Regions from separate parts of the Lysinibacillus sp. GJ-1 genome, predicted to be linked through region 2. Evidence: riboswitches for the same ligand, from Rfam matches in the RefSeq annotation. Region 2 holds a riboswitch; each other region holds the start of a gene.
The links. Region 2 has a riboswitch for cobalamin ahead of LO754_RS14275 ((2Fe-2S) ferredoxin domain-containing protein). Riboswitches for the same ligand answer to the same signal wherever they lie in the genome.

Region 1: another riboswitch for cobalamin. It lies ahead of nikA (nickel ABC transporter substrate-binding protein); the one in region 2 lies ahead of LO754_RS14275 ((2Fe-2S) ferredoxin domain-containing protein).
Region 3: another riboswitch for cobalamin. It lies ahead of tnpA (IS200/IS605 family transposase); the one in region 2 lies ahead of LO754_RS14275 ((2Fe-2S) ferredoxin domain-containing protein).
Region 4: another riboswitch for cobalamin. It lies ahead of cobT (nicotinate-nucleotide--dimethylbenzimidazole phosphoribosyltransferase); the one in region 2 lies ahead of LO754_RS14275 ((2Fe-2S) ferredoxin domain-containing protein).

The regions. Positions count from the first base shown of each region.
Region 1 is NZ_CP088912.1:2,242,000-2,246,254, reverse strand. Features, by position in the region: gene LO754_RS10670 (SDR family oxidoreductase) at 1-578, shown strand, start outside; gene LO754_RS10665 (YqhV family protein) at 919-1,194, opposite strand; cobalamin riboswitch at 1,672-1,864, shown strand; gene nikA (nickel ABC transporter substrate-binding protein) at 2,130-3,623, shown strand; gene nikB (nickel ABC transporter permease) at 3,696-4,255, shown strand, end outside.
Region 2 is NZ_CP088912.1:2,881,225-2,885,479, forward strand. Features, by position in the region: gene LO754_RS14265 (sirohydrochlorin chelatase) at 1-575, opposite strand, end outside; gene cobJ (precorrin-3B C(17)-methyltransferase) at 590-2,260, opposite strand; gene LO754_RS14275 ((2Fe-2S) ferredoxin domain-containing protein) at 2,264-2,635, opposite strand; cobalamin riboswitch at 2,772-2,951, opposite strand; cobalamin riboswitch at 3,208-3,391, shown strand; gene LO754_RS14280 (energy-coupling factor ABC transporter permease) at 3,535-4,255, shown strand, end outside.
Region 3 is NZ_CP088912.1:1,969,161-1,973,415, forward strand. Features, by position in the region: gene LO754_RS09255 (methyl-accepting chemotaxis protein) at 1-706, shown strand, start outside; gene LO754_RS09260 (VOC family protein) at 750-1,112, opposite strand; cobalamin riboswitch at 1,338-1,516, shown strand; gene tnpA (IS200/IS605 family transposase) at 1,801-2,277, shown strand; gene metE (5-methyltetrahydropteroyltriglutamate--homocysteine S-methyltransferase) at 2,433-4,255, shown strand, end outside.
Region 4 is NZ_CP088912.1:1,163,195-1,167,449, reverse strand. Features, by position in the region: gene LO754_RS05370 (trimeric intracellular cation channel family protein) at 1-464, shown strand, start outside; gene cobT (nicotinate-nucleotide--dimethylbenzimidazole phosphoribosyltransferase) at 684-1,739, opposite strand; cobalamin riboswitch at 1,850-2,024, opposite strand; gene LO754_RS05360 (rhodanese-like domain-containing protein) at 2,138-2,440, opposite strand; gene hfq (RNA chaperone Hfq) at 2,539-2,769, opposite strand; gene miaA (tRNA (adenosine(37)-N6)-dimethylallyltransferase MiaA) at 2,877-3,761, opposite strand; gene LO754_RS05345 (alpha/beta fold hydrolase) at 3,748-4,255, opposite strand, start outside.

The DNA.
Region 1 (4,255 bases), 640 kb from region 2:
AGCAATTAGGAGTTAGGGCAACAACTTATATTCTAGATACAACACAAGAACAGCAAGTACAATCTTTCTTTGAAAAGATTGGTCATGTCGATCATCTGGTGATAAGCGCGGCAGAAACATCCAGCGGGGCATTCCTCCAAACGGATACAGCACAAGCACGAAAACTGTTTGAAAACAAATTTTGGGGACAATATTATGCAGCCAAATACGGTGCTTCTAACATTTCACCAAACGGATCAATTATTTTATTTTCTGGCGTTGTAGCCTACAAGGCTATGGTGGGCTCAGCAATACTAGGTGCCGTTAATGCGGCTATTTCCAATTTAGGTCAGACTTTGGCATTAGAACTTGCTCCTATCCGAGTAAACATCGTTTCACCAGGTATAATTGATACACCTTCCCGTAGCAAAATGCCAGAAGAAGCACGTAATCACTTCTATAATACAGTTGAAAATAAACTCCCTGTGAAACGAATAGGGCAAGCTGATGATGTTGCACAAAGCGTACTATATTTGCTACAAAATAGTTTCGTGACTGGAACGGTTCTTCATGTAGAAGGCGGCCACATGTTAACTTAAGACTGCAGCAGAATATATTTCTTAAACAAACTTTTGTAGAACTAAAACTGACCTAACAAATAAAACACCTTTCGCGTTGACTAACGAGTATTGTATATATCAATTAACGCGGAGGTGTTTAGTTAGTGTTCTTTTTTACAACAGTGTGTGGACGATTTTAAGCACCAACGCCACAAACGAATAATTGCGTGCGATACACACAATCTCAATTTATTAGGTAGAGGTGACTTTTACATAAAAAAAGTAGCGTCGTCACACGCTACAGCAAATTATTTTGAACAGTAAAGATATTGTTCAGGATGGCTAATACATAACAAGGATTTAGAACAAAATGTCCCTATTACTTTATATGTGAGCTAACAATGATAAGTGTAATTCCAGTAAATAAGCAAATAATTCTCGCCACAGGAATTTTATCAGCTAGTCCAAATAATGCAATTGCTGTTGTTACGATTAAAACTGTTGGACCAACCAATGCAAGCATTGTATTAATATAGAATGCTTTTTCTAAATTGTTCAACTTTAGCATCAACAAACCAGCACTTACTTCAATACTCCCAGACAATACACGTAAAATAACCATAGCTAGAACCGATTTTTCAATAATGGTCATCATCCTATCTTTATCGATAATATTCGCATATCTTATAAATCCATCTCAGTCTAATTATAGAATTCTGTTTGAATGAAATACTAACATCACTATATGTATCATTCGTATGAGATATGCTTGTAATCGTATGCTTGATAGTGTTAATTACTATGTTGATTATCTAGTTAAAAGTGCAAAAAATTTATTAATACAATCAGTTTTATAAATCAATTTTCTGTATTGTAAAATCCTGGGGAAGATAGTATTTAAAGAGAGGTTTATCAAATGAGACTGGAAGGCTACGCTAAGATTTTTAAAATTTTATATTTGGAGTAGATATTTAATAAAACGTCAGCCTTATTCTCTTTTGGAACAATGGTCTTTTTTAGTTAAATGAATACACTCAGCAAGTTTATAAAATAATGAAGATTTTTCTTATTTTATTATATTCTGAAAATAAAATTGACGTAAACTTTCGTGCATGTTATGTTTAATACTAATTTCATAGCAATTATTACAAGTTTGAGTGAAATGAATTTTCATTCAATTAAAAGGAAAATGGGTGTAAATCCCATGCTGTCCCGCAACTGTAAATGAGGAGTTTTGTTTCCATTGACACAGAGTTATTACTCGTGAAGGTGAAACAAAATAATGATTCATGAGCCAGAATGCCTGCTTGTAAGAAGATTCATTGATGATCTACGAAAGATAGGGAGATGGATGGAGACTTACTTTTTGTAGGCTTATCTATCCTTATTCTTTTTGAATAAGGTTTTTTTATGCTTTCTTTTATCTAATAGTAGATGCTTTTGAACCAAGATAGGAGATAGGAGACAGAAAATGAGATTGACAAAGTATTTACTTCCTTTTGTACTTTTTTGACTTTCAGTGTTCTTGCAGGTTGTACAAACACTGATACAGAAAAGGGAAAAACAACAACACAAACAAATGACGAAAAAATGATAACGATTGGATGGCATTTAGATGTCGGTCCATTAAACCCTCATACATATTTACCTAATCAAATGACTGCACAAGCAATGGTCTACGAATCTTTGGTTGAGTATAACGATGATGGGACTATTACGCCTAAGCTAGCAGAAAGTTGGGACATTTCAAAGGATAAGACTTCTTACATTTTCCATTTAAGAAAAGACGTTAAGTATTCAGACGGAACTGCTTTTAATGCGGATAATGTCATTCGTAACTTCGATGCCATATTAGCAAATCGGGAAATACATTTTTGGATGGGCATGGTCAACCATATTGTTGAGGTTGTAAAAGAAGATGATTATACAATTCGTTTGCAATTAGATGAACCTTATTATCCAGTATTAAACGAACTGGCCTTTGTACGTCCATTCCGTTTTTTAGGGGATAACGGATTCCCTGAAGGAGATGCGACGCAAGATTCCATCAAAGCACCAGTTGGGACAGGTCCATGGGTATTAACAGATTACAAAAAAGATGAATATGCTTTATTTAGTCGCAACGAAAACTATTGGGGGGAAAAACCTCTCTTAGAACAAATTAAAGTAAAAATCATCCCTGATTCTGAATCGATTTCGTTGGCATTTGAAAACGAAGAGTTAGATTTAATTTATGGTCGTGGCATCATTAGTTTAGATAACTATTCGTATTTAAAAGATAGTGACAAATATAAGACGGCTACCTCTGAACCATTGTCTACAAAAGCGTTATTATTCAATACGCAGTCAGGACCGTTAGCAGAATTAAAGGTACGTCAAGCCATTCAATATGCTATCAATAAGGAGCAAATGGTTGATAGTATTACACATGGTACAGAAAAAGTGGCCGACACACTATTTTGGGATGCAATTCCTTTTGCCAATATTGATTTAGAACCAATCTTGTATAATCCAGAAAAAGCGCAACAGCTACTTGATGAAGCTGGGTGGACATTACAAAAGGGCGATAAAATTCGTTCAAAAAACGGACAACCATTATCATTAGATTTAATCTATATCGCAACAGATGCGATTCAAAAACCAATGGCTGAGTTGATGCAAGGGGAACTAGCAAAAATAGGGGTACAGTTGAATCTAGAAGGTGCAGATGTAATGGTTGGCCTTCAAAAATTAATGGATAATCAGGTGGATATTAATTTTTGGCGTACAAACGGACCACCAACAGATCCACATGGCTTTGCTAATGAATCAGCTACACCAAATGCTAGTGGTGTTTATGAAGCAAAATTAGGTTTACCAAACGCCAAAGAAATTGATACTAAAATTCACCAATTATTAGTTGGAACAGATGAAGAGGAACGAGTGCAGCTCTATACGGATATTTTAACTATGTTCCATAATCAAGCACTTTTCTATCCGATATCTTATGAAACAAATAACGTGATTTATCAACCATATATGAAGGATTTTGTGCCTCGTGCATCTGAATATGATATTCCATATGCACAAATGGATACAGAGTAATACAAGTAGAAGAGAGAGTGTCTTACAAAGACAGCTCTCTCTTTATCATAGGATTGGGTAGGAGGTGACAGCATGTACGAATCGACATGGATGTTTTGTTTAAAAAGAATTTTAACGTTACCGTTTGTATTATTAGGGGTATCTATATTGACGTTTGTATTTATTCGCTTCGTTCCAATAGAGCCTGCGGAGGTTATTTTAAGATTGGCTAAAGTTACGCCAACGGAAGAGGCAATCCAGGCATTACGTGAGGAACTTGGGACAGACAAACCTTTACTTATTCAATATCTGCTATGGTTAATAGGAGTTTTGCAGTTTGATTTTGGTACTTCTTTTGTTAGTAAATTACCAGTGGCACATGAGCTATTCGCTAAATTACCAGCAACTATCGAATTGGCTGTTGCTGCATTTGTGCTCATTCTTGTTTTTAGTATCCCATTAGGTATGATAAGCGCACTGTATAAGTGTGCCATAATCGATAAAATAATTAGATTGTTTTCTATCTTGAGTGTATCAATTCCAACATTTTGGTTAGGTTTTTTATTACTGTATCTATTTAGCTTAAAATTTGGTATTTTCCCGACTAATGGGAAGGGGACACTTGCTCATCTTGTTTTACCTGCGCTAACACT
Region 2 (4,255 bases):
ATCTTTTTCGCGCCAAGACGATAACAGCGTTCGATTCCTTCGTCCACTGAGGGATTCGTTACGCCCATAAATGCACACTCCACTGTTAGGACATCTAACTGTTCCCAAAGCAAACGACCAATTTTATAAAAATCACTGTTTGCATCCGCATCACTTCCACCGCGGCCGATAAATAAAATCGCAGTATCTTCTTGTTTTTCTTTAATATTCAAGCCTGTTCCTGATAAACGTTCTGTTAAAATATTTAACACTTCTTCATGCACACCAAGTGGTCGCCCATATGTAAAAGTTACATCCGGATATTTTAAACGAGCTGCATCAATCGCTGCAGGGATATGAATTTTTGAATGGCCTGCTTGCAATAAAATAATGGGCACAGCATACACCTCTGTAGCGCCACGCTTTACACATGCATCAATACCTGCTGGGATATTAGGTGCTTCAAATTCTAAAAAGCAAGTTTCAACGATATAACTGTCGTCAATTGAAGGAGTCAATTGTTGAATAAACGTGCGTACCTCATCATTTCCTGCTGCTAAACGGCTCCCATGGCCAATAAATAAAATTGCTTTCATTTCTTTTCTCCTCACTAGTCGCCGCACGGTGCTGGCTCTACTTTTATTTTGGATGACATATCTTGATACGTAAAATGCAATATTTTTTTCACTCGTTTAAAATACTTAAACAAGCGTTCATTTGGATGTGCATTTGCCTTATATTCCTCGATAATCGCTGTAATAAGCGGAATAAGCTGTTCTGGCTCTAACCCCTCTACGACAGGCTGTGCTGCATGTGCTGTTCGACCTACTGGCTTTGCTCCGATAAAGACATCAAATTTACTTTTGCGATAAACAATACCGATATCATCAAACACAGCACGATAACATGCCATGCCACAGCCATTAAAGCCAATATTTAATGTTTTCGGCAATGACAACCCACCAAGTTTTGCTTGAAGTTCTTCTGCATATGGGATGGAATCAGCCTTCTCCCCATAACAGAAATCACATGCCTTTAATGACAAGACATCCCCAATTGGTGAGAGTAAAAACCCTACTTCTTTCAACTTCTCTGTTATCGCTTGTGGTTCTGTCGTTGGGATTTTTAAGTGAATTTGATGGTCTGGCGTATACTCCATCGTGCCTTCATCTCCCACAACTTCAGCCAATGCCATCATCTGCTGTGGTGTAAAAAATTTATTTGCTACCCCAGGGCTAACAGCTAGTTCAAAAATTGACTCCATTTTTTGTTGAACTAGCTTTGGTGTAGCTTTTGTTGCAGTTGTCCCCTGCACCATTGCAAGTGCTGTTGCTGCCATTTCTAAAGACGATTTTGTCGGTGTTGATACAGGCGTAATGGCAATATTACTTTTCATCCGTCCTGCATTTGGATCTGCCGCAAAATCATGGCTTGCAGTACCTGTTTCTTGGTTCATTGCCCACGGTTCATTTTCTTCTCTTAAACGCTGATGAGGACGTAAAGGCTGTTTTTCTTCCCCGAGCGTATATTTACGTTGATAGCCTCGCGGTGTAATCATTTTATTATCATAGAAAAACGTCGAAGAGTTGCCGATAATAACCGTTGTTAACATGCCGATATCATGCTCAAGCATCTCTGCTAAAGTCGTCATCGTAATTTCCTGACGCTCTCGGTAGGCACTCTTGACAAGACCTACAGGCGTATCAGGCGAGCGATATTCAAGTAAAATTCGCTGGGCTTCTACAATTTGACGTGTACGGCGACCACTTTTTGGATTATATAAAGCGATGACAAAATCCGCCATAGCTGCTGCTTCCACACGCTTGGCGATTAAATTCCATGGCGTTAAATGGTCACTTAAACTAATGGTGCAAGAGTCATGCATAATCGGTGCACCTAGTAAACTTGCACAGGAATTAATAGCTGAAATACCTGGTACGATTTCGACTTCAACACCTGTTGCTTCTGTCCAACCAAGCTCAATAAGCACTTCATAGACAAGCCCCGCCATCCCATATACACCTGAATCTCCACTTGAAATAACAGATACAATATTGCCAGCTTCCGCTTGACGTACTGCTTCTTGCGCTCGTGAAACTTCTTCTGTCATGCCCGTACTAACAATCGACTTTGCACTAACTAAATCCTGAATAAGCTCAACATACGTTTTATAGCCAATAATAAATTCACTTTGTTGCAGTGCCTCCACAGCACGAGTCGTAATATGGTTAAAATCACCAGAGCCAAAGCCCACAACAAAAATCTTTCCTTTTTGCGCCATTTTTTACCCCTCTTTCACCTTGTCGATGCCTTTAATGGCAGTTGTTTGCGGTGTACGCTGTAATGTACCTTCTTTCAGTGTAAAAACATGTTCACTATGTAAAGAGTCATGGTTTAAATCTTGTACAAGTGTTCTTCCGTGTTCAACCGATGGCACACGATACCAATTTCCTTGTGGATAAGCGATGACAACACAGGCATCTTTGCATCTGCCATTACAGCGCGTTCTTGTCGTATGTATTTCCTTATCAAGTGCTAATTTCTCGATTTCATCTCGTATTGCTAGGGTAATTTCCTCTGCCTCTTTTTTCATGCAGCTACTGCCATTACAAATAAAAAGATGTGTTTTCATTCCCTCTAAGTTCCAAGTTGTCATTGCTTTTCTCCCCTCATTTACTTTTAGGAAAAAGAAAAAACCTTCACTCTATATCGAAGAGTAAAGGTTTTGTAGAAGCCAAAATAAAAACGAATATACACGTATCCGCTCTCGCTTCACTTCTCCCTCCGAAAAGTTTGCATGCCATCAATAAGCAGGTTTCCTGACTTAAGCTTCCTTTTACTCTCGCGCCTTCCCAAGTTTTCAGTGGCATTGCGATTTCATCAGCTATTACAGTAGCGGGGGCTGTATCGGATTTACACCGATTTCCCTATTATCTCGAACTTTTTCGAGCACTTATAGATGTATCTATATTAAATTGAAATGCTGTAAGTTTTTAAAATGAATTGAAAAACTGTCTCTATCATAGCCTATTTTTTTCATACTTTTCAACATTTCTTTTTCATTTATTAGATTTTTAATAAAATTTCAACAAGTATTTCATTGAAAGCGACCGTTATTCTCTTGTATTTATCTGAATTTTCTAGAATGTCAAACAACGAAAAAATTTTTTTATAAAAAAAGGATAGCTTACGAATGGAAAAACATGTTACACTGTGTCGTGAAATCTCACAATTTCATCTTTTTTCGGTGCGAAGTGTAGCCATTTCGCTTAAAAGGGAAGCCGGTTCAAGTCCGGCGCGGTCCCGCCACTGTACTAGGGAGTTTTATAGAGAATGTCACTGTCCAATGGACGGGAAGACCTATAAAACGTTGAACTAAAGCCAGGAGACCTGCCGAAAAAAACGTGATCGTTTCAACCTACGAGGATAGGTGTGCGGCTTGGCAGATGATGATTCTATTTGCTTTTTCAGCTATGCACTTTTCCTAAATTAGGAGAAGTGCTTTTTTTATTGCGCACGCTACATTCGAAAATTTTGATTTAAGGAGGAGAGATTTTGAAATTATCTTTTTGGAAACTTAGTTACTTCCTACTAGCATTTTTACTAGTACCAAAACGAGCATTTGCCATGCACATCATGGAAGGATTTTTACCGATTGAATGGGCGATATTCTGGTGGATTATTTCGATTCCATTTATTATTTTAGGGTTACGCTCAATTCGCAAAACAATTGATGAAAACCCTGAAACGAAAATGATATTAGGGCTATCAGGGGCATTTGCATTCGTCTTATCTGCATTAAAGATTCCATCTGTTACGGGCAGTTGCTCACACCCTACTGGTGTTGGACTTGGCACAGTCCTGTTTGGCCCATTAGCAATGAGTGTGATAGGGACAATCGTCTTATTATTCCAATCGTTACTATTAGCGCATGGTGGCATTACCACTCTTGGTGCAAATGCTTTTTCCATGGCGATTGTAGGACCAATGATTGCGTATGCTGTTTTTAAAGGTGCTCAAAAAATCGGTCTATCCTTTTCTCTCGCTGTCTTTTTTGCAGCAATGCTTGGGGATTTGGGTACATATGTTGTCACATCCGTTCAACTTGCACTTGCCTTCCCTTCAGAAGTGGGAGGCTTTATGGCTTCATTCACGAAATTCGCAGGGATTTTCGCGTTAACACAAATTCCTCTAGCAATTAGTGAAGGGATTTTAACTGTCATTGTGATGAATTTCTTAAAAAAATACAATGTAAGCGAATTAAAAGCTTTACGTG
Region 3 (4,255 bases), 910 kb from region 2:
TTTACAAGGCTATTCAAGTGAAGTATTACAACTTACGACAAGCGGTCAACAATTAATGAACACATCGACACAGCAAATGTTTGCCATTGATACGATCGTGCAAGAGGCTGTTGCAAAAGTAGCAGGGTTAAATAGACAATCGCAAGAAATTTCTAAGTTAGTATCAGTTATTGACGATATTGCCAATCAAACAAACCTATTAGCTTTAAATGCTGCAATTGAGGCGGCACGGGCTGGAGAACAGGGAAAAGGCTTCGCAGTTGTAGCTGCTGAAGTGCGCAAACTTGCGGAACAGGTTTCTTATTCGGTCACAGATATATCATCCATTGTGGGGCGCATTCAAAACGAAACGGTTGGTGTAACAGCTTCCCTTCAAACGGGATATGAAGAAGTAAAAAGAGGAACAGAGCAAATTACGAATACCAATACAACCTTTGAACAAATAGCCTCTGCGGTTAATAGTATGTTTAGTAATATTCAAGGAATAACAGAAAATTTACAAGGTATTTCAACAACAACAGAGCACATCAATCGTTCTATTGATGAAATTGCTGCTATATCCGAACAGTCCGCAGCAGGTGTAGAGCAAACGACTGCAACAATCGACGAGACAGTCGTAACGATGGATGAAATTTCAAAAAATACAGATGATCTCGCTTCGATGGCTGAACGTTTAAACAAAGAAGTACAGCATTTTAAATTATAAACAATAAAAGCAGCCACTTTGCAATATTGGCTGCTTTTGTCATTTAGATGGGTTGCATCATCTCTACTCGATTACCGAAAGGGTCTCGAAATTCAAAGCGTTCAACATGTGGAATTGGCACGCAATCAATTATTTCGATTTGGTGTTCGGATAAGACGTTCTTCCAATGCGCTACGTTGTCAACTTGATAGGCAATATGCGCTTTTGTTGTATATCTATCAAACCCGTCCTCTGTCCCAACATGTACTTCTTGATTTCCTACTTGTAACCAAAAGCCCCCACGTCCTTGAAGGGAGGTGGGTTTCTCTATTTCTTTTAGCCCCAGTACATGGCAATAAAACGCTTTCCCCTGTTCCTCACAATCTTTTGGAATGGTAAGCTGTACGTGATGTAAACCGACAATCATCATAATCCTCCTTTAATTCCTTTATATTTACGTATAACTATATACTTCGCTTCACTACTTGGAATACCTTCTAAAGTATGATAATAAGTCTATCTTTTATTAGAATAATATTTCCTTAATAACAAGTATCGTTTATTTTGACAGCAAATAAGTACTTAATCAATAAATTGATTTTAGAAAAGTTATACTTTTCAGAAAAATGTGTGTTATAGTAACAACATAATTAAATATTGTGTAAGAGTTGGTGCCAAATGAAAGTTTGGCTTAAAAGGGAAGTCGGTGCAAATCCGACGCTGTCCCGCAACTGTAAATCGGAGCAATTCACAAATGCCACTGGGAGACTGGGAAGGCTGTGAGGCGTGTTGATGAGAAGCCAGGAGACCTACCAATATCTAGTACACACCAAATAACCTACGTGGAAATAGGTGGTGAGATGTGACCCAATTGGCACTGTGCGACAACGAATCTTTATACGATAATCAACATTTATCGTATCGTTTCATCATAGCTAAATTGTATTGACAATGACTACCATTTTCCTGAAAAGGAAGATGGTTTTTTTGTATTTTTTGAAAACCCCTTGCTATGCGAGGGGTTCTAAAGAGCTTCTAGCTATGGACAAGAAAAATCCCCAGCCGTACAATAAATTCAGGTCTGGTCAACCGACTTCGTACGAAAGGGGATCCAAATGGATAATAAAAGTTTAGCACACACAACATGGAATTGTAAGTATCACATCGTCTTTGCGCCAAAATATAGAAGGCAGATTATTTATGGACAAATTAAAGTAGATGTAGGTAGAATTCTTCGCCAGTTATGTGAAAGAAAAGGAGTAGAAATTATAGAAGCAACAGCCTGTCCTGATCATATTCATATGTTGGTAAGTATTCCACCAAAATTAAGTGTTTCATCGTTTGTGGGTTATTTGAAAGGGAAAAGTAGTTTAATGATATTCGACCGACATGCGAACCTGAAATACAAATATGGAAACAGGAAGTTTTGGTGTCGCGGATATTATGTAGATACAGTAGGAAGAAACAGAAAAATCATTCAGGAATATATAAAAAATCAATTACAAGAGGATATTCTTGAGGATCAAATGAGCATGAAAGAATTCATTGATCCATTTACAGGAGAAGAAATAAAAGCAAAAAAGCGAAAATGATAAAACCACTTTAGTGGTAGCGTGAAAACGGAGTGCGGTTGGCGGACCTTTCAGTGTGTCTTTAGACATGGGCCAGTACCCCAGCGTTTCACGCGTAGAGCAAACCACCAGTTAGACTGGTGGTTCTGATTATTTTAATTAAAGGGGAGAAGGATATGACGTATTCAACGACAGCAATTGGTTACCCATATATAGGAGGAGAACGTGAATGGAAAAAAGTATTAGAAGCCTTTTGGAGAAATGAGCTGACAGAAATTGATTTTTTACAAAAAATGAAGGAAATTCGTCTTGCTCGTATTGATAAGCAGCTCCGTATTGGCTTAGATATTGTGACTGTTGGGGATTTCACACTATATGACAGAATGCTCGATACAGCAGTAATGTTTGGCTTAGTTCCCAAGCGCTTTGGTTGGCAAGGAGGCAAAGTGGAATTACAAACATATTACGGAATCGCGCGTGGTAATCAGGATGCAGTCGCCAGCGAAATGACAAAGTGGTTTAATACAAACTATCATTACATCGTACCAGAATTTGAAGGGCAAGCTCTGGAGTTAACAGAAAATAAAATTCTTGCGGATTTCCTTGAAGTGAAAGAAGCATTTGGTATTACAGCCAAACCAACGCTGATTGGGCCCTATACCTTTTGTAAGCTAACAAAAGGCTACGATAAAGTATCGCAAGTTGCATTTATTTTAGCACTATTACCACTTTATACGCAGGTTATCAAAGAACTCGTTACAGCCGGTGCTAATTGGATTCAATTGGAGGAGCCTGCCTTAGTTACCTCATTAGATGAGACAGAGGTTAAACTAGTGCAAGAAATCTATATACAATTAGCAGCAACTGTCCCCGAGGCGAACATCATGCTACAAACTTATTTTGAATCATTATCAGCTTATAAAATGCTTATCGAACTACCAGTAAAAGGAATTGGTTTAGATTTTGTGCATGGCTATACGCATAATATGGAGGCGCTACGTCAATTTGGTTTTCCACAGGATAAAGTATTGGCAGCCGGCGTTATTAATGGACGAGATATTTGGCGCGCTAATTTAGCAGAGGTTAGTACAACAGTTAGAGCAATTGAACAACTGACCAGTGCCGAGGAGCTATGGATTCAATCATCATGCAGCTTACAGCATGTGCCAATCTCCACAGCACTAGAAACAAAATTAGAGCCAGTCTTAAAAAATGCACTTGCATTTGCAGATGAGAAATTAGTGGAACTAACAGAGGTAGCAAAGTATTTAAACGAAAAAAATCATGCAACAAATTACACTATTTCCGAAAGTATGAAGGCGATCGAAGCGTTAAAAAAACATCCTGTTCGAAATAATCAGGCTGTTCACAGGGCAGTACAAACAGTGTCAACACAGGATTTTGAACGGCAAAGTGATTTTAAAACGCGTCAACGAATTCAGCAACAGGCACTTCAATTACCGTTATTCCCAACGACTACAATAGGTAGCTTCCCTCAATCGGATGAGGTAAAACGGACACGTAGTGCATGGCGGAAGAAACAGTTGTCCGATGAAGCTTATGCAACATTTGTCGCACAAGAAACGAAACGTTGGATTGAAATACAAGAAAATTTAGAGATCGACGTACTTGTGCATGGTGAATTCGAACGTACGGATATGGTGGAATACTTTGGTGAAAAACTCACAGGGTTTGCTTTTACAGAAAAAGCTTGGGTCGTATCGTATGGCTCCCGCTGTGTGAAGCCACCGATTATTTACGGAGATGTTGCTTGGGCGACACCTATGACAGTGAAAGAAACAGCCTATGCTCAAAGTTTAACAAATCGCTACGTGAAAGGAATGTTAACGGGGCCAGTAACAATCCTAAACTGGTCCTTTGTACGGGATGATATTCCACGGAAAGATGTGACCTATCAAATAGCACTTGCTTTAAGGAAAGAGGTAGAGGCACTCGAAACGGCCGGTATTGCTATTATTCAAGTCGATGAACCTGCTTT
Region 4 (4,255 bases), 1.7 Mb from region 2:
ATTTACTTATCGGTTTACCAGTTACAACGTTGTGGGGACAGGATATGATGTTTCAAATTGCAATCGCTGCCATTACGATATTTTTTATTTTTCCTCATCATCTTATACAGCATTGGCATCGTTGGGGCAATTTTACAGATGCTATAGGCTTATCGGCTTTTGCTATACAAGGGGCATTATATGCAGTGAAGCTCAATATGCCCATTAGTGCGGTTATTGTAGCCGCAGTCTTAACTGGTTCAGGTGGTGGAATAGTTCGTGATTTATTGGCAGGACGTAAGCCACTCGTGCTTCGTGATGAAATCTACGGTGTCTGGGCAGCACTTGCTGGTCTACTTATTGGATTGGAATTACTAGAAGGGGATATCTTTTTATACGTGTTATTCGGGGTAATTACAATTTTACGAGTACTTTCATATATGAAGAAATGGCGCTTACCTTTGAGAAAATTGAATCGAGCTTAAGGATGTAGAACTTAGCTATTCTTGCTTTTGCAATAAATAAAAAATTAGAAGTGTTCACCTAGTTGTTGATAGCGGGTAACAACGGCATAGCAGAAAAGTGTTAGATTGATTGGGTTCAATCTAACACTTTTTCTCTTTTGCCCCAGCTTCCTTTTTGCTATAGACGATTACTCTCTAATGTTTAACTATGATTTTTCCCTATCGGCACTTAACAAATGATTACTTCTCTACCAGCCCGACAGACTCAGCTAATGTCGCCATGTTGCTCACCATAGAGCAAGCTGCGTCGAGTATTGGAAAGGCTAAAGCTGCACCAGAACCCTCTCCCAATCGCATGTTCATATGAAGCATCGGCTCCACTCCTAACAGTTCAGCAGCTATTATTGCCCCCGGTTCTTCAGAGGCATGGGAAGGAATAATATAATCTTGTACTTTCGGTTCGAGTTCATAAGCGATAAGAGCAGCGACTGTCGAAATAAAGCCATCAATTACAACGGGCTTACGATTGGCAGCAGCCGCCAGAATTACACCAGCCATCGCACCTATCTCTAACCCACCCACTTTTGCAAGTACATCAATCGCATCATGACGATTCGGTTTGTTTAAGGCAATGGCGTTTTGAATGACTTCAACTTTATGCGCAATTCCTCCTGATCCAACCCCTGCACCGAATCCTGTCACTTCTTGTGGGTGACACGCATGCAGTACGGATAAGATAGCCGCACTTGGTGTAGTATTGCCAATCCCCATTTCACCTGTACCCAGTACATTAACTCCTTGTGCTATTTCTGCCGTTGCTACTTCAATTCCTACTTCAATTGATTGAATGGCTTCTTCCCTTGTCATGGCTGGACCCTTTGCCATGTTATCCGTCCCGTATTTTATTTTTTTTATTATAACACCCGCATCGAGCGGAATTTCCTGTTTTACCCCTACGTCCACTGTTACAATTTTGGCATTCGTTATGTTTGCAATAGCACAAACACCTGTTATCCCTTTTGGAAAATTTAATGTTTGAAGAAATGTTACATCTTGCGGATTGGATGTTACGTCTTCATCACACACACCGTGATCGCCTGCACAGACAATAATTGCTTTGTTATCAATTTTAGGATAGAGCTCTCCTGTAATACCAGCCAATTGTATAGCCAGTGATTCAAGTTTTCCTAAGCTACTTGGTGGCTTGCTAAGAGAATCTATATAGTCCCTTGCTTTTTCCATTATTTCGTTATTAGCATGTTGAATCTGTTGAAGTGTTTGTTGTAATAATTGCATGTTCATTTCTCCTTTTTAAATAGCCTATTACATAAAGATTGAAATAAAAAAATGGAAAAACCTGTAGTTTATCTCATAACAAATAAACTACAGACTTTTCCATCGTCTATATCATCCGAAGCAATTAGGCAGGTCTCCTGGCTCAATTTCAACATTTTATAGAACCTTCCCAGCTATGCTAGTGGTATTCTCTATAAAACTCCGTTTTACAGTGGTGGGACCGCTAAAGATTTTCACTTTATTCCCTATTCTCCCAAAGTGGGCACCTAATGCTTTTATGTAATTACTTTAAATTTACGACAAAGTGTTTTTAGTGTCAATATTGATACTCGCATTTTAGTCCACTAAAAAACGAGGTACTTAACAAACTGACCTGTTACATACCTCGATATATCTTCTTATTTAAATTCTAATTCTCCATCATAAGCAAGCATGCCACCTTCAAGGTTTGTTACGTCAAAGCCTTGTGCTTCTAAGTATGCACAAGCATTTGCAGAACGTCCACCTGCTTTACAAACGATAATATATGGTTTAGTCGTATCTAATTCATCCAAGCGCTCAGGGATTGTCCCAAGAGCAATATGTTGCGCACCAGGGATAACACCTTGTGCTACTTCATCGTCTTCTCGCACATCAATAATGTAAAGGTCTTCGTTTGCATCTAATCGTTCTAATAATTGTGTTGTATCCATCGATTTCATCTATAAAATCCTCCAATATATCAATTTCCTATTACATTATAGCGTGAACGAAAAAAAACAGCTAGTGATGTAACACTAACTGTTTCTATTTACTTTATTTATTCTTCTGCCTCTAAAAATTCGACTTGCTTTGCTGGAACGAATGTAGAAATTGCGTGTTTGTAAATGAGATGCTGTTTACTTTCAGCATCTACTAATAATACTGTAAAGTTATCATAGGATTTCACAGTTCCTTTTAACTGGAACCCGTTTAACAGAAACACAGTTACAAAAACACTGTTTTTACGTAGATGGTTCAAAAACGTATCTTGCAAATTGATTGATTTCATAGAATGCGCCTCCCCTACTCTCTTTCTACCTCTTCATTCCTATAGTAGCATGTTCTACCAATTTATCAATTAGTAATTTTTAGAAATTATTAAAGTTTTTAGTCTTTTCAAATAAAATGAATATCCATTTTATTGCGGAAATAAGTCAACTGTCTTTTCGCATAACGTCGAGAATTTTGCTTTAAATTTTCGATTGCTTCTTCTAATGTACATCTACCATCTAAGTAATCATACAATTCCTTATAACCGATCGCTTGAATCGACTGTACACCTCGAATATTTTGTTGCCATAGTCCCTGCACTTCTTGCAGTAGCCCTTTATCCATCATGACATCCACTCGGAGATTAATGCGCTCATAAAGTTCTTCGCGAGACATATTTTGACCAAGTCCTATAATTAAGTGGCGATACAATGGGATTTCTCCACGATTGTGTTCCTCTGACGCCTTTGAAACACCACTTAATTCAATCATTTCTAACGCTCGAATCACACGTCTTGTATTGTTTGGATGAATTGTTTCAGCAGTTTTCGGATCAAGTGCTGCTAACTTAGCATGCATAGCTTCTGGACCTAACTTTTCTAGCTCCTCATAATAAGCTTTACGTGCTAGGTCATCAACCTGCTCGTCTGTAAATTGAAAATCATAAAGGACTGCTTGTACATATAGGCCAGAACCTCCAACAATAATCGGTAGCTTACCACGCGCCTGTATTTCACTAATTTTAGAGCGTACTAACGCTTGGTATTCCGCTACTGAAAAGGATTCCGTTGGCTCTTTGAAGCTTAATAAGTGATGTGGCACACCTTCCATCTCTTCTTCAGTAATTTTCGCTGTACCAATATCTAAACCTTTATAAATTTGCATGGAATCGCCATTAATAATTTCACCATTGTACTTTTTGGCTAGTTCAATGCTTAGTGCTGTTTTACCTGAAGCTGTTGGCTCAACAATTGCTACGACCTCTGCTTGCTGTATTTTATTTTCTATCATACTTTTCTAACCACCGTAATAAAACTTGATGAACCGCCTGTTGATTGTCTTCATTTAAAATTTCATGTCGTTTATCTTCAAATAAATAGACAGTAACATCTTGTAATCCTGCTGCTGCAAATTGTTCAGCTACGGAATAAACACCTAGACCACTATCACCAACAGGGTCCTTGCTACCGCTGATCAATAGAATCGGCAAGTTTTTCTGTATTTTTTCAATCTCTTTTTTTCGATTCAATACCATAAAGCCAGCTGTTAAGTCAGCAAAAAATTGATTGCTTGGAATAAAGCCACAATATGGGTCGTCAATATACTTTTGCACTTCCTGCTCTACCGAACATAGCCAATCATACCCGGTTTTAGGATTTGGAAACTGCTTATTAAAGCTACCAAAGCTCAACTTATTTAATAAAGGGCTCTCGGTTTCTTTACCGTGCCGCATTGCGAATACTTGCGCAACATAATGTCCTATCCTATGCAACGCTGAAACACTT